One region of the Solibacillus sp. FSL W8-0372 genome, then DNA from elsewhere that is predicted to be linked to it. Evidence: riboswitches for the same ligand, from Rfam matches in the RefSeq annotation. Region 1 holds a riboswitch; each other region holds the start of a gene.
The links. A riboswitch is a leader RNA that binds a small molecule or an ion and turns the genes downstream of it on or off. The one in region 1 is predicted to bind cobalamin.

Region 1 (4,694 bases):
CATACATAAGCGGAGCCGTCACGCCGTCACTCGTATTTTCCGAGACGGTTTCAATGACACCTCTTACAATTTCAGGTTCATCCAAATGATTCGTATCACGGCCCACAATCCAGCTTAAATATTTCCTTGCTTCGGATAAATCATTCGCTTCCAAAGAATCGTAAACGAGCATCGCCGCTTCTTTTAATGATTTCTGGGCTAGTGCTAAACTAATCAAAAAGATTTCGACTACTAGCCAAATGAGAAGATGTACTTTCAGTGCAAGAATGATAATAAAAAAAACAGAGCCCGTTGTAATAGTTACCGTGAGAAAAACTGTTAGATAGCCATTGATCCGTCTTCTATTGTCACTCCCGCTATTCCATTTCCTCTCAAAAAACGAAATCACGTTGCCAATATAAATGACAGGATGCGTCCATTTTTTTGGATCCCCTACAATGCAATCGATGAGTACTGCGATTACACAAATAATAAAATACATCGTGTCCATTCCCCTTTTTTATAAATATCTACCTATCCATTCACTTCATTTCAATCTTACTTTCCGAAATAAACGAATAAATCCTCTCCATATTTAAGTGAGAACGAACATGGTGATCCAGCATTTCATACGCTTGTTCACGGCGTTCAAAATCGGATAAAACATCACCTAAAATAGGCTCCATCCCTTTTTGCCTACGGATTGTATTAAAATAATCGCGAGTGAACGGACGGTTTTGGAAAATCCCGTGAACATATGTACCAAATACTTGCTCCGTAAAGACACCATCTGTCCGGCCGTCATAAAATTGAATGAAAGGCTTCAACGGTTTTGTTGCTACACTGCGCCCTAAATGAATTTCATACCCTTCAATCTCATGACCTGTACAGCTCCTTCCGGAAACTTGCACTGTTTGCTTACTATTAATAAATGTTGTTTCAATCGGCAGCAAACCTAAAGTTAAATATGTGCCTCCCGTGCTTTCAACCGCCTGCTCATCACGGATAATTTCACCTAGCATCTGGTAACCTCCACAAATACCGATAATGCGGACATTTTGATGCGCTAACTGTAAAATCCCTTGCATTAACCCGGTTTGCTGAAGCCATAAAAAATCTTCCACCGTATTTTTTGTCCCCGGTAAAATCACGACATCTGGATTTTTCAAATCATTAAGTGCCGTAACAAAGCGCACACCTACATCCGGCTCTTCAATAAGCGGATCTATGTCGGTAAAATTCGAAATATGCGGAAACCGGATAACTGCGACGTCAATCGCAAATTCATGGTGCTGCGGTTTTTTAAAACGCAGGCTGGATAAAGCGAGCGAATCTTCTGCTTCAATTTGAACATCAAAGTATGGAATTACGCCAAGCACAGGAATACCTGTATAATCCTCCAGCCAATCGATCCCATCATTAAGCAATTCTTTCATACCTCGAAACTTATTAATAACAATTCCTTTGACACGGGACCTTTCCGTATCATCTAATAACATTAACGTCCCGACAATTGAAGCAAATACACCACCCCGGTCAATATCGGCAACTAAAATTACAGCAGCATCAGTTTCATGGGCCATCCGCATATTGGCAATATCCCGGTTCTTTAAGTTAATTTCCGCCGGACTTCCCGCACCTTCCAAAACAAGAACATCATAGCTCTCCGACAAACGGGCAAGTGATGAACGAACTTCAGGCATCACTGCTTCAACAATATTTTCACGATAACTAAGCGCATCTATATTGGCATAATGTTTACCGTGTAGAATCACTTCCGATACCATTTCCCCTTTAGGCTTAAGTAAAATCGGGTTCATATCCGTTGTTGCGTCAATTTTTGCGGCTTCTGCCTGAACCCCCTGTGCACGCCCGATTTCTCCACCGTCTTTTGTAATATACGAATTAAGTGCCATATTTTGTGACTTAAATGGAGCCACACGATAACCGTCATTTGCAAAAATGCGGCAAAGTGCTGTACATAGTACACTTTTCCCCACATCGGATGCTGTACCTTGAATCATAATTGCCTGCACTTAAATTTCCTCCTTACTGTAAATATCTCCAAATAAAATTAAAAATGCCTGTACCTCTCATCGAAAAAGAGGTACAGGCATGTGAAATTAATTATAGGATAGTGTTTAAATACACAAAAACAATGACTAGTTTCGCCTATACTTTTCCCTCCGAAAAGTAAGTATCGTTTGAATAAGCAGGTTTCCTGGCTTAAGCTTCCTTTTACTTTCACCTCTTCCCATCATTCCGACAGTGATTTGTTGTGAGTTCATCAGCTATTACAGTAGCGGGGGCTGCATTAGTCTTTCACTAATTTCCCTTTTACCTTACAAAAATCTGTAAGCACTTAATCAATTGCAAATTATTAAATTATTATAAAAATAACACAGTCTGTTAAAAAATGATAGGACTATTCCCGATACCGGTTAGTCGTTATTGAGCCTAATTATTTCCTTTACAGCATTTTCTAAAGAAGCCACCGTAATAATGTTTATATTAAGCTGCTCATCTTTTTTACTTCCTTCTCCTCTTTTTCATTTTCCACAGGTAAGAAAATATGCGAAAAACAGCTTTTTTCAGCAATGAGAATTTTAGCTTTCATTGAGCCAATTTCCTTCACATTTCCTTCACCGTCAATCGCACCTGTTACGTCAATCGGTACGTTATTATTAAAGCTGCCGTTTTCGCTAAGACCAATTAATACAGCGGCAAGTCCAGCACTGTACCTTCAATAAGGGAAATTTTTAATTTCAGTAGAAATGGATAGCTTATTTTAATTTGGGAATACTTTTATTAAAAATTAGAGGCTTAAATTAAGTTATCAAGCCACTTTTAAAGGAGAGAATAAAATGAAATTATTTAAATTATTACTTACAATGCCCTTATTGTTGGGGTTATTGTACGCATGTAACAACGATGATACAAAGACAAATAAGGATGTTACAGGTAACAATAGTACTGTTGATGAATCAGCGAATAACAAAAATACCACTAATAACTCTGAAAATGAAAATGAACGTACTGGAATTAAGGTCGCAGATGTAAATTATGCTTTTACTGAATTTGATTTAGACGTAGAATATGCGAATCGCAATTCATATGATGTTGAATATGAGAACGATGGAAACAATATTTATGCAGAACTAGATGATGAAATTAAAGGTATCGAGTATAAAGGTGATCAAGCGTACGAAAATTTTGTCGATGCGTTAAAACAGTTAACATTTGACGAAACTACAAGTGATGACGATGTTCGTAAAGAAGTACTAAAAGCATTTGCTCTCGATGAAAACTATAAGTCCTTTGAGCTTGAAGTAAAATTCAAAAACGGGGAAATAAAACATTATCATCATAATAAATAATAGTGGGTAAAGAGAGGTTAAATCTTCTCTAAAACTTCTACCATAATGCACAAAAAATCGATTAGCATGATGCTTTTCGATTTTTTTTGTGAACTAAAACTATTTTCTTCTTCTTAACTTAACATCTTTTTAATTTGTTTTAGTTCCTTTATTAAATAATCAATTTGCTTTTGTGTAGAATCCATCTGTTTTGATTGATCATATTGAGGTTGTGTACTTTGATTGTTCGATTTTTCCAATTCTTGTAGAGCAAGACCTGCAGCCAATGCTGCTAAACCATCTCCAAGTGTTGTAATGGTTGCTGCAATAAATGCAAGTCTAGCAATCTGAATATCTGTTGAATCAGAGGGTTGGTTGGATTTATTTCCATGATTATTAATCGGCATATCCTCCCTATATTAACGGTTGTAAAGTCACTTTAATTACAATATATGCATAGGATAAACGAAATTCACTAAATAAAAGATTCTTATTCAATTTGCCGTTCGATCTGTATGAACAAGTCGTTCAAAATCCATATCTTCACCTCACTTGACTATATAACGATTGTACATGCACTTTGGCTTTAAATTTATCCATTTATTTAAAATATAAGAACGCTATGGAAAAACACCATAGCGCTCTAAAGACTTACGTATTTAGCTTCTCTATTTCTATTACAGCACGATCAACCGTTGCCACTTCAATAATTTCGATGTTAAGTTGGTGTATGTCCTTTACTTCTCTCGCCTCTTTTGCATTTTCTACAGGTAAAAAAATATGCGAAAAGCCGCTTTTTTCGGCAATCAGAATTTTAGCTTTCATCGAGCCAATCTCCTTCACATTTCCTTCCCCGTCAATCGCACCTGTTACGGCAATCGGTACGTTATTGGTGAAGCTGCCTTTTTCTGCGAGTCCGCTTAATACAGTGGCCAGTCCTGCACTATCGCCTTCAAAATCTTCTCTATTTAAAAAATCTTCAATAGCAGAAGAGGTTCCCGACAAATAAGCCACTACATTTTCCCTCATCGTTTCAAAATGCTTCTCCGCGGGTCGTATATAACTTAATAACTCATCATTTTTCGAAGTATAACGAATTTTATTTGTTACCATTTCCGCTTCCAATACTTCTTTATCATTTGATAATTCTAGCGTCTTTATTAAGTAATCCAAATCATCAATATAGGCCGCTTCGAAGATATCCACTGACAGTATATGTATACCTGAATCTTCAACAATTTCAAAAGGTTCATTATATGACGTTACGAAATAAGTATAGATTTCATAATTAATCAAACGAGATTCAAACATACATATTAGACATATTACAAAAAAACTCCCAGCAAAAATCTGCCTCTG
Region 2 (4,694 bases), 240 kb from region 1:
GTATTCGAAGAACAGCTAAAAACCATTCGCCTGAATCGTTTAAAACGCCAACAGGATTTAGGACTACAGTTAATTACTATCGGGGATTTCACAAAATACGATCGGGTACTGGATTTAGCGGTGATGTTTAACATCATTCCTAAACGCTATGATGTGCTACCAAATGCTTCTTCGTTAACTACATACTATGCAATGGCACGTGGTACTGACGAAGTAATAGCATGCGAAATGACAAAATGGTTTAATACAAACTACCATTACATTGTTCCGAAATATGAAAATCAGGAGTTATTCTTAACAAATAACTATATTCTCCAACAATTTGAAGAAGCTAAAAATGAACTAGGTATTATCGGAAAGCCAACAATTATCGGTCCATATACTTTCGTTGATTTAGCAAAGGGATATGACGAAAAAAGCCGTGCAGCCTTCTTTTTAAAGTTAATTCCGCTATATGCACAGGTAATCCAGCAGCTTGTAGATGCAGGTGCTGATTGGATTCAAATTGAAGAACCTTCTTTCACTAAAAACCTCGAGGAAGATGAGATTTTATTAATTGAAGAAGTTTATAAACAATTAACTGAAGCCCTACCACACGCAAAAATACTAGTTCAAACTTATTTTGAAGCACTAACTTCATTTGAGCGCTTAAGTAATCTACCTGTTGCAGGAATTGGCTTAGATTTCGTACATGGTAAAACAGAAAATATGAAATCGCTTCTACAGCATGGTTTTCCTAAAAATAAAACATTAAGCATCGGCATAATTAATGGTCGGGATATTTGGTCAGCTAACTTAGCTGAAGCTGTTTCTACAATAAGTACAGTTAAGCAACTAAGTGGTGTTAATGATTTATGGATTAGTTCTTCCTGCAGTCTACAGCACGTCCCTGTTACAAAAAAATCAGAACAAAATCTTCCACATGAATTATACGATGCGCTTGCTTTTGCTGACGAAAAAATTCGGGAAATTGCACATTTAACAAATTATATTCAGCATGGAACGTGGGCTAAAGAAGGTATCGTCGCAAATAGTATTAAAGCAATTGAATCTTTAGCGACACACCCTATACGAAAAAATGAGCAAGTTAAAAATTTAGTTAAGGGAATTAAGGATACAGATTTCACACGTACTGTTCCATTCAAAGAACGTCAAGTACTGCAAAAGAAATCGTTAAACTTACCCGACTACCCTACCACAACAATCGGCAGCTTTCCTCAATCTCAGCTAGTAAAGAAAACACGGGCGGCATGGCGTAAGAAAGAAATTACTGACGAACAGTACGAGGCATTTGTAAAGGAAGAAACAGCACGTTGGATTCAAATTCAAGAAGAAATTGGATTGGATGTATTAGTACACGGAGAATTTGAACGAACAGATATGGTGGAATACTTTGGAGAACATTTAACTGGATTTGCCTTTACGAAAAATGCTTGGGTTGTATCATACGGCTCTCGTTGCGTAAAACCACCAATCATTTACGGTGATGTTGAATGGACACACGCGATGACTGTTAAAGAGGTAGTTGAGGCACAAAAGCTTACTTCTAAATATGTAAAAGGCATGCTTACTGGACCTATCACTATTTTAAATTGGTCATTCGTTCGCGATGATATCTCAAGAAAAGAAGTAGCATTCCAGCTTGGTTTAGCAATTCAGCAGGAAGTAAAGGCACTAGAAGATGCGGGCATAAAAATTATCCAAATTGATGAACCTGCACTTCGGGAAGGACTTCCTTTACGTAAGGAAAATTGGGCTGAATATTTACAATGGGCGGTGGATTCGTTTAAGCTGGCAACATCAAAAGTGGCGATAGATACACAGATTCATACCCATATGTGTTATTGCGAATTCAATGATTTTATAGATCCAATCCGCGCTTTGGATGCAGATGTAATTTCATTGGAAACTTCCAGAAGCCATGGAGAGCTAATTGATTCATTAAAAGTACATCCATATGAACTTGGAATCGGTTTAGGTGTTTATGATATTCATAGCCCCCGTGTTCCAAGCATCTCAGAGATAAGTTCTATATTAGAAGAAAGTCTCGCTGTTATTCCAAAAGATCAATTTTGGATTAACCCTGACTGTGGTTTAAAAACACGCCATGAGTCCGAGACGATTGCTTCATTAACGAATATGGTAGAAGCCGCTAAGCTACTACGCGCTCAAGTACTATCTGTCTGATTTCAAAAAAATACAGTAAATCACTAAACACTTAAATATTAGTGGTTTACTGTTATTAAAATTTTGTCAGACGATAAGCTATGGAATTAATAAACGGAGGAATTCCGCTTATCACATTCCAAAATAGGAAAACAAGTGTTTTTTTAATATATAACCGGAAAACCTCCCTTTATTTACATCTAAAACTGAGGTCTTTCAACATATAAGCGGAAAACTTCCTCTTATTTTCCTTAACTTAAATTCATATAGATGAAAAATTTATATTTAGTCATTGTAGGATAGCTATTTGTATGACTCTCCCCTTATTGTTTACAAATAGCTATCTAAGAATAACTAAATTTTACTGGAAAAGGTTTAAATTTAACATTTAATTAAAAGGGAAGAACGGTGTGAATCCGTCGCTGTCCCGCAACTGTGATTCGGAGCCACTCACAATAAACCACTATTACTAAAATGGGAAGGTGTGAGAAGCGTTGATGATAAGCCAGGAGACCTGCCTTTTCAAGTACAAACCAGTAACCTACGCGGATAGGAGGTTTAGAGTATGAAAGTAAATGTTCTTCATGCTCATAGTGCGACAATTATACAAAGGTTTTCATTGCGAAAAAGAAAACTTCTCTTGTATTCCTTGTCACTTTATGAAGCGACCATTTAGCAACAACTTCAAATTACGATGTTGCTATTTTTTGGACTATAGGAGGAATATAATATGCAATTGAACAAAGTACTTCAATATAAGCAATTGATTAATGAAGTAATTTCAACATATCAAACAGAGGTAAATGCAAACGCTATTAAAAATATTGCGCAACAATTCATAGCACAATCACCAAATGATTATAAAGAAATTACGGCTGCCTGTTTTCAAAAGACAACCGACTTTTATATTAACCAATTAAAAGAATTCATCTTATTTAATAATCTGCATGAAGCTTCAGAAAGTATAAGAAAATATGCGGATCAACTAATCAATCAATCTCCTGAAGAATATAAAGAGATCAATTATGCCTATTTACATGTAAAATACGAATTAATTGGTCAGCCTTTGATAACAGCAAATAAAGTTATAAAATGAAAAATCATTAAAAAAAATAATAGAAAAAAGGAAAATCCACTTTACATAGACGAAAGTGGTTTTTCCACTCTATATGAGTTCCATTTTCCAAATAATTGAAACATTCTTCTTTCTATGTTATATTACCAGTAATTAATTTCCGAGCAATTATACTTAGCCGTTGGTACACTATGCAATCCTACATAGAAAAGAGGAAGTTTATTTGAAGTGTTCAATTCCCAAAATTATATTAATAAGTCTATTGAGTATATGTATTAGTGGCTGCGTAAAACAAAATTTTTCAGGATCTGAACAAGCCTTCTATGAACAAGTTGCATCAGGAGTACATAACCTAACCAACCCTACTGAGAATAAATCTTTACAGGAAATTATTGCGATTAAGAAAAAAACTTTTCGAATCGAAGAGGAAAATGACTTAGAAAAAAGATTGACCTTTCAATTCCAAGTTAGAAATTTAACCGATCAGCATATAAATATTGCCTACATCGGCTATTTCCCTAAAGAATTGAACTCATATTATTTAAGCAGAGAGTTTGTAGAATTTAGAAGCTGGCAATTGAAGCCTCTGCAAACAATAGAAGCGACTCAATCTATGGTTGTACAACATGAAGATAATCTGCCATTAGAGACAAGGGAGTTTCTAAAAGAGAATGGCCATATTATTTATTTTGAATTCTTAATTGATGAACAGCCGCATTATATAGCGGTAGATATTGAAGCTATTGATGCTGATTAATTAAAATCACCTTGGTCCATCAATAACAAGACGTCAACTATCATTTTTTTATTAAGTAAATAAATCAAGGAACAGTTTCTCATTCATTATTAAAAACTGTTCCTTTTCTTTATAAACAAAACAGGTCGAATTCCTTTGATAACTCTGTTAAAAAGGCGATGCCAGCAACACTATTGCCGACTTGATCGATTGCAGGACCATAAATTCCTATTCCAATTGGGCCTTGTAGGTGCTCAATTGCCCCATTTTTCACAACTGCGATTATCGCTCCGGACACACCGCTTTTTGCCGGTAATCCAATGAATGCCGCGAACTTCCCTGATGCATTGTACATCCCGCAAGTGAACATTAATGCTTTAGCAATATGAATCACTTCTTTACTGCAAATGGCGGCACTATTTTCACCATTGGTTGCAAAATAAAGAGCCATTTTCGCTAAATCCTCTACATTGACCGATATGGAGCAGAGCTGTAAATATACTTGCAATGCTTCCTCTACGTCTGATTTTAAAAAGCCATTTGCCTGCAAAATATAGGCAATCGCGCGGTTATAATCGGCTGCATGATATTCTGATAAATATACTTCGTTGTCGATGTGTACTTTCTTCCCTATTATTTTCTCTAAAAATAATGTTACTGATTTCACCTTTTCATACATTGTTTCTCCTGGTAATAAAGAGGCTACTGTAATTGCAC
Region 3 (4,694 bases), 1.0 Mb from region 1:
CCACCGTTCCACTTTAAACTGGAAATCCCTCCCTTATTTATTAAGTGAGTGAATCCCTACAAAGAAACTAGGGATATCTATTGACTTGTAAATTCCCGAAACGTACTATTAATTTGAAGAAATAACTACGTAAGACAACAGACAAGGGTGGTGCTTTCCATGAGCAAGGAATTATTTATTGAAACGGACGAGCAGCGACAATGGTTGGAAAAGCTCGAAACAATTTCAGAGAGTATAAAGCAATTGGCACAACAAACAGATGAGCAAGCGACATTTCCATTTGAAAATTTCCAAAAGCTACGCGAAATTGGCTATACAAAAATAACGTTGCCAAAGGAATACGGTGGAGATGGCTTCACCGTATATGATGCGCTTTTACTACATGAAACATTGGCAAGCTATTGCGGAAGTACGGGGTTGGCAGTTTCGTGGACAATTCAAAATGTAGGCGAGATTTTTGAAAACCGTTACTGGAATCCTCAAAAGCTTGATTGGTTTGGTGGAGAAATTGCAAATGGTGCGACAGTAAATCGTGCAGTAAGTGAGTTTGCGATGGGAAGTCCAGTGCGTGGTGGGCGTCCGGCGACTTCCGCAAAACGTGATGGCGAACATTATATAATTAACGGGCGTAAAAACTATACGAGCGGTGCACCGGATCTCGATTATTTTTTAGTATCTGCATGGATTGAAGATGTGGATCAGTTAGGGTTTTTCCTTGTTCCGAAAACAGCTGAAGGAGTATTGGTCGAAAACACGTGGGATGTGGCATCAATGCGCGGTACGGGAAGCGATGATTTAGTGCTCGACAATGTACGCATTGATCAGACGAACTTAGTGGAAATCCCAAACTATACAACAGGTTTTAAGTTAAACGGCTGGTTACTGCTTATCCCGGCGACTTATTTAGGGATTGCACAGGCAGCACGTGATTATGCGGTTGATTTTGCGAATAGCCATTCACCAAATAGTATTCAAGGGACAATTGCACAATTGCCGAATGTTCAAACGCTCATCGGAGAAATGGATTTAGCATTAACAAAAGCTCGTTTTACTATTTATGGGGTAGCAAGACTGTATGATGACCCGACGAAGAAGGCGACCTTAGTTAACGAAATCAATATTGCTAAACATGTTGTGGCAAATACAGCGATTGAAGTCGTTGATAAAGCGATGCGTTTAGTTGGCGCAAAGAGTCTTCAACGGTCCAACCCACTTCAACGCTATTACCGTGATGTACGTGCAGGCTTACACAATCCACCAATGGATGACATTACAATTAAGCGTTTAGCAGAGACAGCAATTGAAAACAATTTAAAAACAAAAGAATGATCTGTGTTATTTACTACGCAGAAACTGAATTATAAACAAATTATCTGAAACTTTGGTAATTTTGCATACATTAAGTGAAATATCCGCTATAATAAAAATATTAATTAAATATGTACTATAAAGGTTCTTACTATATCTAATTAAAGTAAGAAGTAAAAGGGAAATCGGTTCAAATCCGATGCGGTCCCGCCACTGTAATTGCTAGTTTGGAGCTATATGCCACTGAAATTTTCGGGAAGGCAGCTCATAAACGTTAATGCATAAGCCAGGAGACCTGCCTTTATAATGCCCGATTAATACCTACGCGGATAGGATGTGGTGAATGAATTTTTTATTTGAATTTATTTGCTTTCATAAAGCTTCCTAGTATGTAGGAGGCTTTTTATTTTTGTGTAAAATAACAAGTTAGAACAATTTTAGGAGGAATTAATTACATATGAAAACTTGGCAGCGACTTTCTTCAACAGGAATTATTTCAATTATGCTTCTTGCAGGCTGTGGGGTTGAAGAAACAGCAGTAGAAAAAGATTCAGCTCAACAATCGAAAGACATGGTTGAGGAACAAGCACAGTTCCCTATAACGGTAACGGATGCTTTAAACAAAGAAGTGACAGTGGAAAAAGCTCCTGAACGCATTATTTCCCTTATTCCATCGAATACAGAAATATTATTTGGCTTAGGCTTAAATGAACAAATTATTGGAGTATCCGATAATGATAATTACCCGGAAGAAGCTCAGACAAAAGAAAAAGTCGGTGGGATGGAATTTAACTTGGAACAATTGATTGCATTGCAGCCAGATCTAGTAGTAGCTCATGAATCAGGTCTTTATAGCTTTAACGAAGAAGGTATTGCGCAGCTTGAATCAGTGGGCATTCCTGTATTTGTAGTGAAAAATACTACAACATTTGAAGAAACATATACGACTATTGAACAAATTGGGCAATTAACAGGGAAAACCGCGGAGGCAACAGAGATGATTGCATCCATTCAAAAAGGAATTCAAGACATTGAAGTTAAAGTGGCTGATTTAGAAGAAAAATCTGTGTTTATCGTAGTGGGCACAGAGCCGGACTTATATGCAGCAGGACAAGAAACATTTATTAATGAAATGCTAGAAGTGTTAAATGTAGAAAATGCAGTACAAGAGCTTGGATGGCCGATGTATAGCTCTGAGCAATTTGTTGATAGTAATCCAGACGAAGTGATTGTAACATATGAAAACGACTATGAAAGCATCGTAAATAACTCTGCCTATAACGAAATGGATGCAATTAAAAATGGCAATGTTCATGTCGTAGATGGGGATACGACGAGTCGCCAAGGTCCACGTATTGTAGAAGGTATTGAATCACTAGGTGAGGCAATTTATCCAGATGTATTTAAAGAATAGAAAATATATATATGCTTATGCTACTTCCATTGCATTGCTTCTTTGCAGCTTGTGGATCGGAGTATCATTTGGAACGGTTAATATCCCCCTTTCGACATTATGGGATAAAACGACAGATCCGATAGCTTACAGTATACTGTGGAAAATTCGAATGCCACGGGTAATTTTAGCCGCAATCGTTGGTGCATCACTGGCGATTGCAGGGGCGGCTTTCCAGGGGCTATTAAAAAATCCATTGGCCGATCCTTATACGCTAGGGATTTCATCAGGTGCATCAGTCGGAGCCGTTATGACAATTTTTTTAGGTATATCGATTCCGTTTCTTGGTGCATTTACATTACCAGTATTCAGTATGGCAGGTGCCGCATGTACAATGGTCATAGTATTAACATTTGCGCGACTTGTGGATCGTTCTATGAAAATGGAAACGTTAATCTTAACAGGAATTATATTTAGCTCGTTTTTAGGTTCATGTATCTCATTAATGGTTGCTTTAACGGGGGAAGAGCTTAGAGCAATTATTGGTTGGCTGCTTGGTAGTGTATCGATGCGTGGCTGGTCATATGTAAATATGATTTTACCATTCATGATTATCGGTACGAGTATTATATGGTTCAACCGCCGTGAGCTGAATGCAATGATATATGGAGAGGAACGTGCTCAATATTTAGGGGTAAATGTGAAGCGCAGTAAATATATGATTTTAGCAGGTGGCTCCATCTTAACGGGATCTGCTGTAGCTGCTTCCGGTACGATTGGTTTTGTCGGTTTAGTTGTGCCGCACATGATTCGTCTATTAGTCGGAGCCGATCATCGACATTTACTGACATTATCCTTTTTAAATGGTGCGAGTCTACTCGTCATTTGCGACTTAGTATCACGGACGATCATCTCACCTGTAGAACTCCCAATTGGCGTAATTACTTCGTTTATTGGTGCACCGGTATTTGCCTATATTTTCTTTAAGCAACGTAGAAAGGTTGTTGCATAGTGTTAAAAGTGAACGAATTGTCAGGTGGTTATGACGGAAAACAGATTGTGAAAAATATGACGTTTCACGTGGAAAAAGGTAAAATCCTCGGGATTCTTGGTCCAAACGGTAGTGGGAAATCGACATTATTAAAAATGATCAGTGGCGTTTTAAAACCTACACGGGGGGAAATCATAATTGAAGATCGCCCGATTAATAGCTACGATATTAAACAGTTGGCAAAAAAGATGGCTGTTCTTCCTCAATTAAACGCCAGTGTATTTACGAACAGTGTATACGACGCTGTTTCACTGGGCAGATATCCACACCAAAGTGGCTTTTTTTCCACATGGTCAAAGGAAGATGAAAACCTTGTAAATCGTGCAATGGAAAGCACCGGGGTTTCGCATTACAGAAATCGACATCTGGAGTTTCTTTCTGGTGGTGAGCAACAGCGTGTATTTATTGCACAGGCACTAGCACAGGATTCGGAGCTGCTTCTTTTGGATGAGCCGACAAATCATTTGGACATTGCTCACCAGAAGCAAATTTTGGACATGATTCGAATGCAAGTAGAACTTAATGGATTAACGGTTGTATCAATTTTTCATGACATTAATTTGGCGTCGCTATATTGTGATGAACTGCTTTTAATTGAAAATGGGGAAATACGTGCTTTTGGGGAGCCACATGAAGTCATCATGCAAGATCAAATTGCCGATGTCTACCAGGCGCGTGTGGTGACTTATCCACATCCTGAACTGCCAAAGCCACAAATAACAATGATGCCAACAAATGAATTAGAACAAAAACAATCGACTATAAATAAAAATAATTTCAAAATAACAGATGAATATGTTAAGTACATTTCTCCATCCCCATTAAAAGTTATTTCTTCGGCAGTACATAATGCGGGAATAGGCTGGTATGATACATTTTTAAACCGTGCGATTGCACCGGAATATGATATATACAATGTGAAAGAAGAAACAGAACAATTTT

Region 2: linked by a shared signal. The riboswitch ahead of MKY13_RS06240 (hypothetical protein) and the one ahead of MKY13_RS07450 (cobyric acid synthase) in region 1 are both predicted to bind cobalamin.
Region 3: linked by a shared signal. The riboswitch ahead of MKY13_RS02520 (ABC transporter substrate-binding protein) and the one ahead of MKY13_RS07450 (cobyric acid synthase) in region 1 are both predicted to bind cobalamin.

What each region holds. Positions count from the first base shown of each region.
Region 1 covers NZ_CP150204.1:1,528,830-1,533,523, reverse strand. The annotation lists gene cbiB (adenosylcobinamide-phosphate synthase CbiB) at 1-481, opposite strand, end outside; gene MKY13_RS07450 (cobyric acid synthase) at 522-2,015, opposite strand; cobalamin riboswitch at 2,173-2,360, opposite strand; gene MKY13_RS07445 (S16 family serine protease) at 2,486-2,692, opposite strand; gene MKY13_RS07440 (YusW family protein) at 2,844-3,356, shown strand; gene MKY13_RS07435 (translation initiation factor 2) at 3,470-3,742, opposite strand; gene MKY13_RS07430 (S16 family serine protease) at 3,987-4,646, opposite strand.
Region 2 covers NZ_CP150204.1:1,284,118-1,288,811, reverse strand. The annotation lists gene metE (5-methyltetrahydropteroyltriglutamate--homocysteine S-methyltransferase) at 1-2,187, shown strand, start outside; cobalamin riboswitch at 2,521-2,703, shown strand; gene MKY13_RS06240 (hypothetical protein) at 2,897-3,262, shown strand; gene MKY13_RS06235 (hypothetical protein) at 3,465-3,998, shown strand; gene glsA (glutaminase A) at 4,108-4,694, opposite strand, start outside.
Region 3 covers NZ_CP150204.1:498,252-502,945, forward strand. The annotation lists gene MKY13_RS02515 (acyl-CoA dehydrogenase family protein) at 160-1,329, shown strand; cobalamin riboswitch at 1,434-1,626, shown strand; gene MKY13_RS02520 (ABC transporter substrate-binding protein) at 1,766-2,722, shown strand; gene MKY13_RS02525 (iron ABC transporter permease) at 2,706-3,713, shown strand; gene MKY13_RS02530 (adenosylcobinamide amidohydrolase) at 3,713-4,694, shown strand, end outside.